DNA from 2 places in the Brevibacterium salitolerans genome. Region 1 is predicted to be linked to the other one. Evidence: riboswitches for the same ligand, from Rfam matches in the RefSeq annotation. Region 1 holds a riboswitch; the other holds the start of a gene.
What was found. A riboswitch is a leader RNA that binds a small molecule or an ion and turns the genes downstream of it on or off. The one in region 1 is predicted to bind thiamine pyrophosphate.

Region 1 (3,394 bases):
GTTCTACGACACCTTCGGTGAGATCCGGAAGACCGCGGTCGCCTTCCAAGAGGGCAAGGATCCGGTGAAGGAGGCCGAGGAGAAGAAGGCCGCGGAGAAGGCGGAGAAGGAGCAGGCCGAGAAGGACAAGACCGACGAGGAGGAGAAGGAGAAGGACTCCGAGAAGGACGGCAGCGGCCTCGAGGGCGGAGTCGTCGACGGGATCTCCGGAGGCGCCGCCGACCTCAGCTGAGGCGCCGCCTGCGGGGTAATGCCCGCGGGGTGATGCCCGCCGGATGCCGCCTGCGGGGTGGTGCCCGCCGGGTGCCCCCGCTGCTCGCCTCCTGCCGGGCACCGCCCGCCTGGTGCCGCCCCCACGGATAGGCTGGAGGCATGTCCGTCTCCGGCTTCTCCATCAGCACGCAGAACTACCTCAAGGCCATCTGGAGCCTCCAGGAGTGGACGGAGGCGCCCACCACTCCCAGCCTCATCGCTCAGAGGGTGGGTCTCCGGCTGTCCACGGTCTCCGGCGCGCTGCCCAAGCTCGCCGAGCAGGGTCTGGTGGTCCACGAGCCGTACAGCGGTGTGGCGCTCACGGAGGCGGGGCGTGCGGTCGCCGTCGCGATGGTGCGCCGCCACCGGCTGCTGGAGACGTTCCTCGTGCAGACGCTCGGCTACGGCTGGGACGAGGTCCACGAGGAGGCCGAACACCTGGAGCACGCCGTCTCGGATCTCATGGTCGAACGGATCGACGCGCTGCTGGGCAGGCCGGAGCGGGATCCCCACGGCGATCCGATCCCTGATGCGCAGGGCCGCGTCACCTCGCCCTCTGCCGTGCCGCTCACGGATGTGCAGCCCGGAGCGCGGGTGGTCGTGGAGCGGATCTCCGATGCGGACTCCGCCCTGCTGAAGCATCTCGCCTCGCGCGGGATCACGGTGGGCACCGTGCTCGAGGTGGGGGAGGGGGAGCCGTTCTCCGGTGCCCTGTCCGTGGCTCCCGCCGGCACTGCGGCTCCCGCCGGCGGCGAAGCCACCAGCTTGGGCGCGACGGCCGCCGCGCAGGTGTTCGTCTCCGTCAGGGGCTGAGGGTGCCGGTCCGGCGCAGATCAGTGCACCGGCCGGAACAGCGTCTCCTGCGCGATCGTCGCCACCTGCTCGCCGGACTCTGTGCCCAGCCTGCCGCGATACAGGCCGCGGCCTCGGGAGACGGACTCCGGGTGGAGGTCCATGAGGACCCAGCTGTTCATGTCCACGTCCTGGCGGAACCAGACCGCATGGTCGAGGCTGGAGCCGGAGCGGTACTCCGCCGTGTTCCAGGCACCCACTCCGCTGGAGATGTCGGAGAGGTAGGTGAGCGCGCAGAGGTGCATGAGCTGGTCCTCCGCCGGATCGCCCAGATCCTCCGTGCAGCGCGCCCAGAACCGCAGTGGATAGTCGCGGGACTCGTAGACCTGCTCGGTCAGACGCGCTTCGAACCCGAACATGCGCGGCAGCGCAGAGGTGGTGCCCATCGGCGCCTCCTCGACGGGCATGTGCTCGGAGTGCTCCGGGCTGTCGAAGGGCGCGGCGAAGGAGCAGGACATGTTGAAGATGACCTTCCCGTTCTGCAGCGCCACGACCCGCCGGGCGGAGAAGGAGCGTCCGTCGCGGTCACGGTGGACCTGCAGGACGGTGGGCTGGGAGGCGTCGCCCGGGCGCAGGAAGTAGCCGTGGAGCGAGTGCGGCCGCCGGTTCGCGTCCACCGTGAGCCCGGCCGCACGCAGCGACTGCGCGGCCACCTGCCCGCCGTAGAGGGCGTAGGGCTCCTCGAAGACGTAGCCGGCGCGGTAGATGTTGGGGTCGATCCGCTCCAGCTCCATCATCTCGACGAAGGAGCCCTCCAGCGGATCCAGCCGCGTGAAGCCGACCTCGGTCATCGTGTTCCTCCTGCGTCGATGTTCCTCTGCGGTGTTCCGCCCGCGCGGCACCATCCGCCCATGAGGGGGAGTTCCGCCCGCGCCGGGCTCTCTGCCCACGATGATAGGCGTCGCACCCCGGCCGACGTGACGGCGTCCCGCCTGCGGGATACAGTGGCGGGCAGTGACATGGGGTGCTCGTCACTGCCGGCCCAGCGGGTGCGGAAGCGAGCTGAGAACACACCCATCGAACCTGATCTAGCCAGTACTAGCGAAGGGATCGTCATGACAGGCGTCGACGTCTCCTCCGCCGGGGAGCTCTCCTCGGCACTCCGCCGGGCCGCCGCGCAGGTGCGCGGCACCGTGCCCCTCGTCCAGTGCATCACCAACACGGTGGTCCAGCAGTTCAGCGCGAACGTGGTCCTTGCCGCAGGCGGGTCCCCGGCCATGCTCGACCACGAGGCGGACGCCGCGCAGTTCGCCTCCCTCGCCGGGGGCATCCTCGTGAACTTCGGCACCGCCACCAGCCACCAGCTTCTCGCGGCGGACGCCGCAGTCGGCACCGCCGGGGTGCTGGGTACGCCCTGGGTGCTCGATCCCGTCTCGCTGGGCGCGGCGGACCACCGCTCCATGCACATCCGCCGGCTCGCGGCCTCCGGTCCGGCGGCCATCCGCGGCAACGCCTCGGAGATCGCGGGTCTGGCAGGCACCGGCTCCGGCGGCCGCGGCATCGAGTCGATCGACACGGTGGACGACGTCCTCGCTCCCGCCGCCGTCCTCGCCGCGCGCACCGGTGCGGTCGTGGCCGTCTCCGGGCCCGTGGACGCCGTGGTGACCGCCCGCGGTGACAGCGCTCTCGTCGCGCGCATAGCCGGCGGACACCGCTTCATGCCCCTCGTCGTGGGCACCGGCTGCTCGCTGGGAGCGCTCACGGCCGCCTATCTGGGCGCGGCGGAGGCTGAGGCGAACGCTGCGGCCAGTACGGACCCTTCTGCCGGTGCGGATCCTGCGGCGGACTCCCGCTTCCACGCCGTCATCGCCGCCCACGCGCACTTCGCGGTGGCGGGTGCAGCCGCGGGCGCCCGTGCGCAGGGGCCGGGCAGCTTCCAGCCGGAGTTCCTCGATGCGCTCTGGGCCGCCGGGCCCGAGGCCGTGGCCGGGGCGGAGGTCACCCTCTCCCGCGTCCCGCTGCCGGCCGACGGTGCGGAGGTGACGGCATGAGCACGTCCGCCCTCCCGCCCAGGCTGGCGCCCTACGACTGGACGCTCTACTTCGTCACGGACACCGCACAGTGCGCGTCCGTGGGCCGGACCGTGGCTGAGACCGTCGCCGAGGCCGTGGCCGGCGGTGCGGGCATCGTCCAGGTGCGGGACAAGGACGCCTCGGACGCAGAGGTCGAGGCGCTCACCCGCGAGGTCCTCACGGCGGTGGAGCGCGGTGCGGCCGAGCGGGCCTCGGCCCGGGTTCCGGTCTTCGTCGACGACAGACTGGACGTGGTGCGCAGACTCCGCGAGGAGGGC
Region 2 (3,394 bases), on a different contig from region 1:
AGGAGGAGAGCGCACCGGTGGGCAGGATCGCCCGGTAGATGAGCCAGGAGAGACCGCCGGCGAGCACTACGGCGCTCACCCAGCCGAGAACGGCGTAGACGAGCTTCTGGTCGAAGGACCAGGCGGCGTAGAGAAGGACGGTGTCGCCCACAGACATCGCCACGCCGGCACCCAGCCCTGCCAGCAGTGTGGTGGTCAGGGTGTGGCCGGAAGTCGCGGGGAGTCCGCGGCGTGCCTGCCTGCGGCGCAGCCACCAGAACACGAGCTCCGCGCCCAGGCCCTGGAGCGCGCCGGTGACGAGGATGATGAGGCCGAACCGGGAGCCCAGCGCGGCCTCGGTGGCGGCCGCGATCATCTCACAGAAGAGCGCGGCACCGGGCTTGCGGATGAGGAGTCCGCCCAGGGGAGCGGCGAGGACCCACATGCCGGCGACGAGGCCGAACAGCGGCGGGTAGACGGCGAACCACGTGTCGAAGATCGGTGAGAGCACGGACCAGCCCAGGAACACCACGCCCACGGCCACGCCCAGGATCGCGCAGACGACGATGTCGACGACCCGCCAGCGGGTGCCTGTGCGTCCGGGAGTGGTCCCGAGCGTGTGTGTGCTCCCCGGCACGGGCGAATGTCCTGCGCCGGGAGCGCGGCCGGAGGTGCCGGCGGCGGCGGGGCCGTCAGCGGAGGGGCTGGGGTTCATGTCGTGCGGCACGTGGTCCTTCTTCTCTGCGTGCGGTGGGCTCTGTGGGCGGGGCGGGCCGGCGCTCGCCGGTACAAGTGTGGAGCAGGCGGCACGGTTCTCGGAAGCCGGGGTGCGGGGAAGTGCCCGCCGCACCCCGGTCCGGGGTGGTGACCGGAGTGCGCACGTGCGCCTCTGGAAGCACGTGCCCGCCGCACCCCGGCCACAGGTCGTACGCTCCGCCTAGATCCTGCGCGCCGTCCGGCCGGAGGCCAGCGAGGACAGCGCACCGGTGCGTGCGAGCGCCCGCATGAGCAGCCAGGAGCCCAGTCCCGCGATGAGTACGGAGCTGGCGATGCCGAGCACGGCGTACACGCCCTGGAACACCGGGGACCAGGCGGCGTAGTACATGACGATCTCGCCCACTGTGAGGCCCACCCCGGCGAGCAGTCCGGAGAGCAGCGCCGTGCCGAGGCCGAACCTGCGATAGCGCAGCAGTGCGAAGGCGAGTTCCGCGCCGAGTCCCTGGATCGCGCCGGAGATCAGCACCGTGGCGCCGAAGTGCGAGCCCAGGACGGCCTCGGTGACGGCGGCGAGGAGCTCGCAGAAGAGCGCAGCGCCGGGCTTGCGGACGATGAGCGCGGCGAGCGGTCCGGCGAGCACCCACACCCCGCCGAACAGCCCCATGAGCGGCGGGAAGGCATTCGTCCAGAGTTCGAAGACGGACCATGCCGCCGCCCAGGCCCAGAAGATGAGTCCCACGGCGAAGCCGAGGACGGCGGTGACGACGATGTCGACCACGCGCCAGCGGGTGGATGCAGATTCCTGCATGGTTTTCTGCATGGTGCTCCTCCTGAAAGATGACAGGAGGGGATGAAGAGTCTCGACTTCCTTCGGCGGTACGAGCCGCATCAGGTTCGAGGGTCTGCGATGTTCGCACTCTCAGCGCCCCTGTGCGGCGCTCCCCTGTCGTGTGCCTCCGATGGTAGCCGGTTCGCGGGAAGGTGCAAGGACGCGCACCCCGGAGGGGCCGGGCACGGGGTCACGGGTGCGGCCGGTATCCGCCTGTTGGCGCGGAAGGGCCCGACCAAAGGGCCCGGCCCAGGGCCCGGCTCACGGTCCGGCCCAAGGCCCAGACCAAGGCCTCGCCCAAGGCCCAGCCCAAGGCCCAGCCCAAGGCCCGGCCCACGGGCCGGTCGGTCCTGTCAGTCCTGCTGGTTCCAGTCCTCCAGCGGCCAGACCTCGACGACGCCGTGCGCGACAGAGCACGGGGACTCGGCAAGGAGTGCGGCGGCTTCCTCGAGGCTGTCCGCCTCGAGGAGTGAGAACCCGGCGACCGGAAGCGCGGAACGCAGGTAGGCACCCGGCTCCTGCCGGAGCTCCTTCAGCTCCGTGTTCCTCACCTGTATGGGTTCTCCGGCCCGGCTCATGCGCACCCCGCGTTCGCGCAGCCGCTCGTCATGGGCATGGGCGTGCCTGCGCACCTGGATCGGTGTGCTCTCATACCCTGCTTCATCCCCGTAGCCGATCGCGAGGAACATGGACATGGCCTGTCTCCTTCTCTCTGCGCGGCGGGGCGACTGCATCGGCGCCCCGCCGCTGTTCATGGGCGGCGGTCAGTTCTGCGAGGACCCCGTCCGCCGGGGGTGGCTGGTTCTCGAGGTGGATGCTGCGGAGTTCTTCCATGAACCGGTCCCACAGCGGAGGCCCGCCGGCGGCGAGGAGTTCGGCGCGGACGGCCAGCTCCGGTGTCGTGGGCATCCATCGTGCTCCCCACGCTCCCAGCTGTGCGAAGAGGGGGATGAGCTGGATCGCCGGCTCTGTGAGCCGGTAGTCGATCTTCTGCCGGTGGTGCGGATCCGCGTGTGTGCTGAGCAGGCCCGCCGCCGTCAGCTTCTTCAGCCGTGCGGCGAGGATGTTCGAGGCGATCCCCTCCAGGGAGTTGTCCAGCAGTTCTCTGAAATGCCGGTGCCCGCCGAAGACGATGTCCCGCAGCACCACGAAGCTCCACCGGTCGCCCAGCAGTTCGACGGTCATGTTGATGGGACATCCGGATTTCCCCGCGGGCACGGTGAGCGTCTCTGTGCGGTCCGGGGGAACTGCGGAAACTGATTGTGACATGCATGCAGTCTATGTTAGCGTCATTCCAGTTGCAGAATGCAACTGGAATGAGCGGAGGGGTCGAGATGGCGCAACTGGTCTATTCGATGATCGTCTCGCTGGACGGATTCGTCGCGGACGGGAGTGGAGGGTTCGAATGGGCCGTTCCGGATGAAGAGGTGCTGGACGCGGTCAACGGCGACATCGCAGAGGTGGGCACCTTCCTCACGGGTCGGCGCATGTACGAGATGATGGCCGTGTGGGAGACCGATCCGGCCGTGGCGGACCAGTCGCCGCAGTCGCAGGTCTTCGCTCAGTTGTGGCGGGAGAGGGACAAGGTGGTCTATTCCCGCACGCTCGAGGCTGTGCCCACCAGCCGCACGCGTGTGGAGCGGCAGTTCTCTCCCGCCGAGGTGCGCCGGCTCAAGGAGCACGCGTCGGCCGATCTCACGGTGGACGGTCCCACCCTGGCGGCGGAGGCGCTGCGCCACGGTCTGGTCGACAGGATCGTGCCGCTGGTGTGCCCCGTGGTGGTCGGCTCCGGCCTGCGGTTCCTGCCCGATCTCAGGATCGGGCTGCGCCTGGAGAGCGAGCGCCGTTTCGGCAATGGAATGGTCAGGC

Region 2: another riboswitch for thiamine pyrophosphate. It lies ahead of ABD240_RS10840 (ECF transporter S component); the one in region 1 lies ahead of thiM (hydroxyethylthiazole kinase).

The regions. Positions count from the first base shown of each region.
Region 1 is NZ_BAAAPZ010000018.1:53,290-56,683, reverse strand. It holds gene ABD240_RS15195 (peptidoglycan recognition protein family protein) at 1-232, shown strand, start outside; gene ABD240_RS15190 (metal-dependent transcriptional regulator) at 373-1,065, shown strand; gene ABD240_RS15185 (acyl-CoA thioesterase) at 1,086-1,895, opposite strand; TPP riboswitch at 2,055-2,172, shown strand; gene thiM (hydroxyethylthiazole kinase) at 2,160-3,095, shown strand; gene ABD240_RS15175 (thiamine phosphate synthase) at 3,092-3,394, shown strand, end outside.
Region 2 is NZ_BAAAPZ010000008.1:205,127-208,520, forward strand. It holds gene ABD240_RS10835 (ECF transporter S component) at 1-706, opposite strand, end outside; gene ABD240_RS10840 (ECF transporter S component) at 917-1,516, opposite strand; TPP riboswitch at 1,545-1,651, opposite strand; gene ABD240_RS10845 (hypothetical protein) at 1,879-2,220, opposite strand; gene ABD240_RS10850 (winged helix-turn-helix transcriptional regulator) at 2,186-2,794, opposite strand; gene ABD240_RS10855 (dihydrofolate reductase family protein) at 2,860-3,394, shown strand, end outside.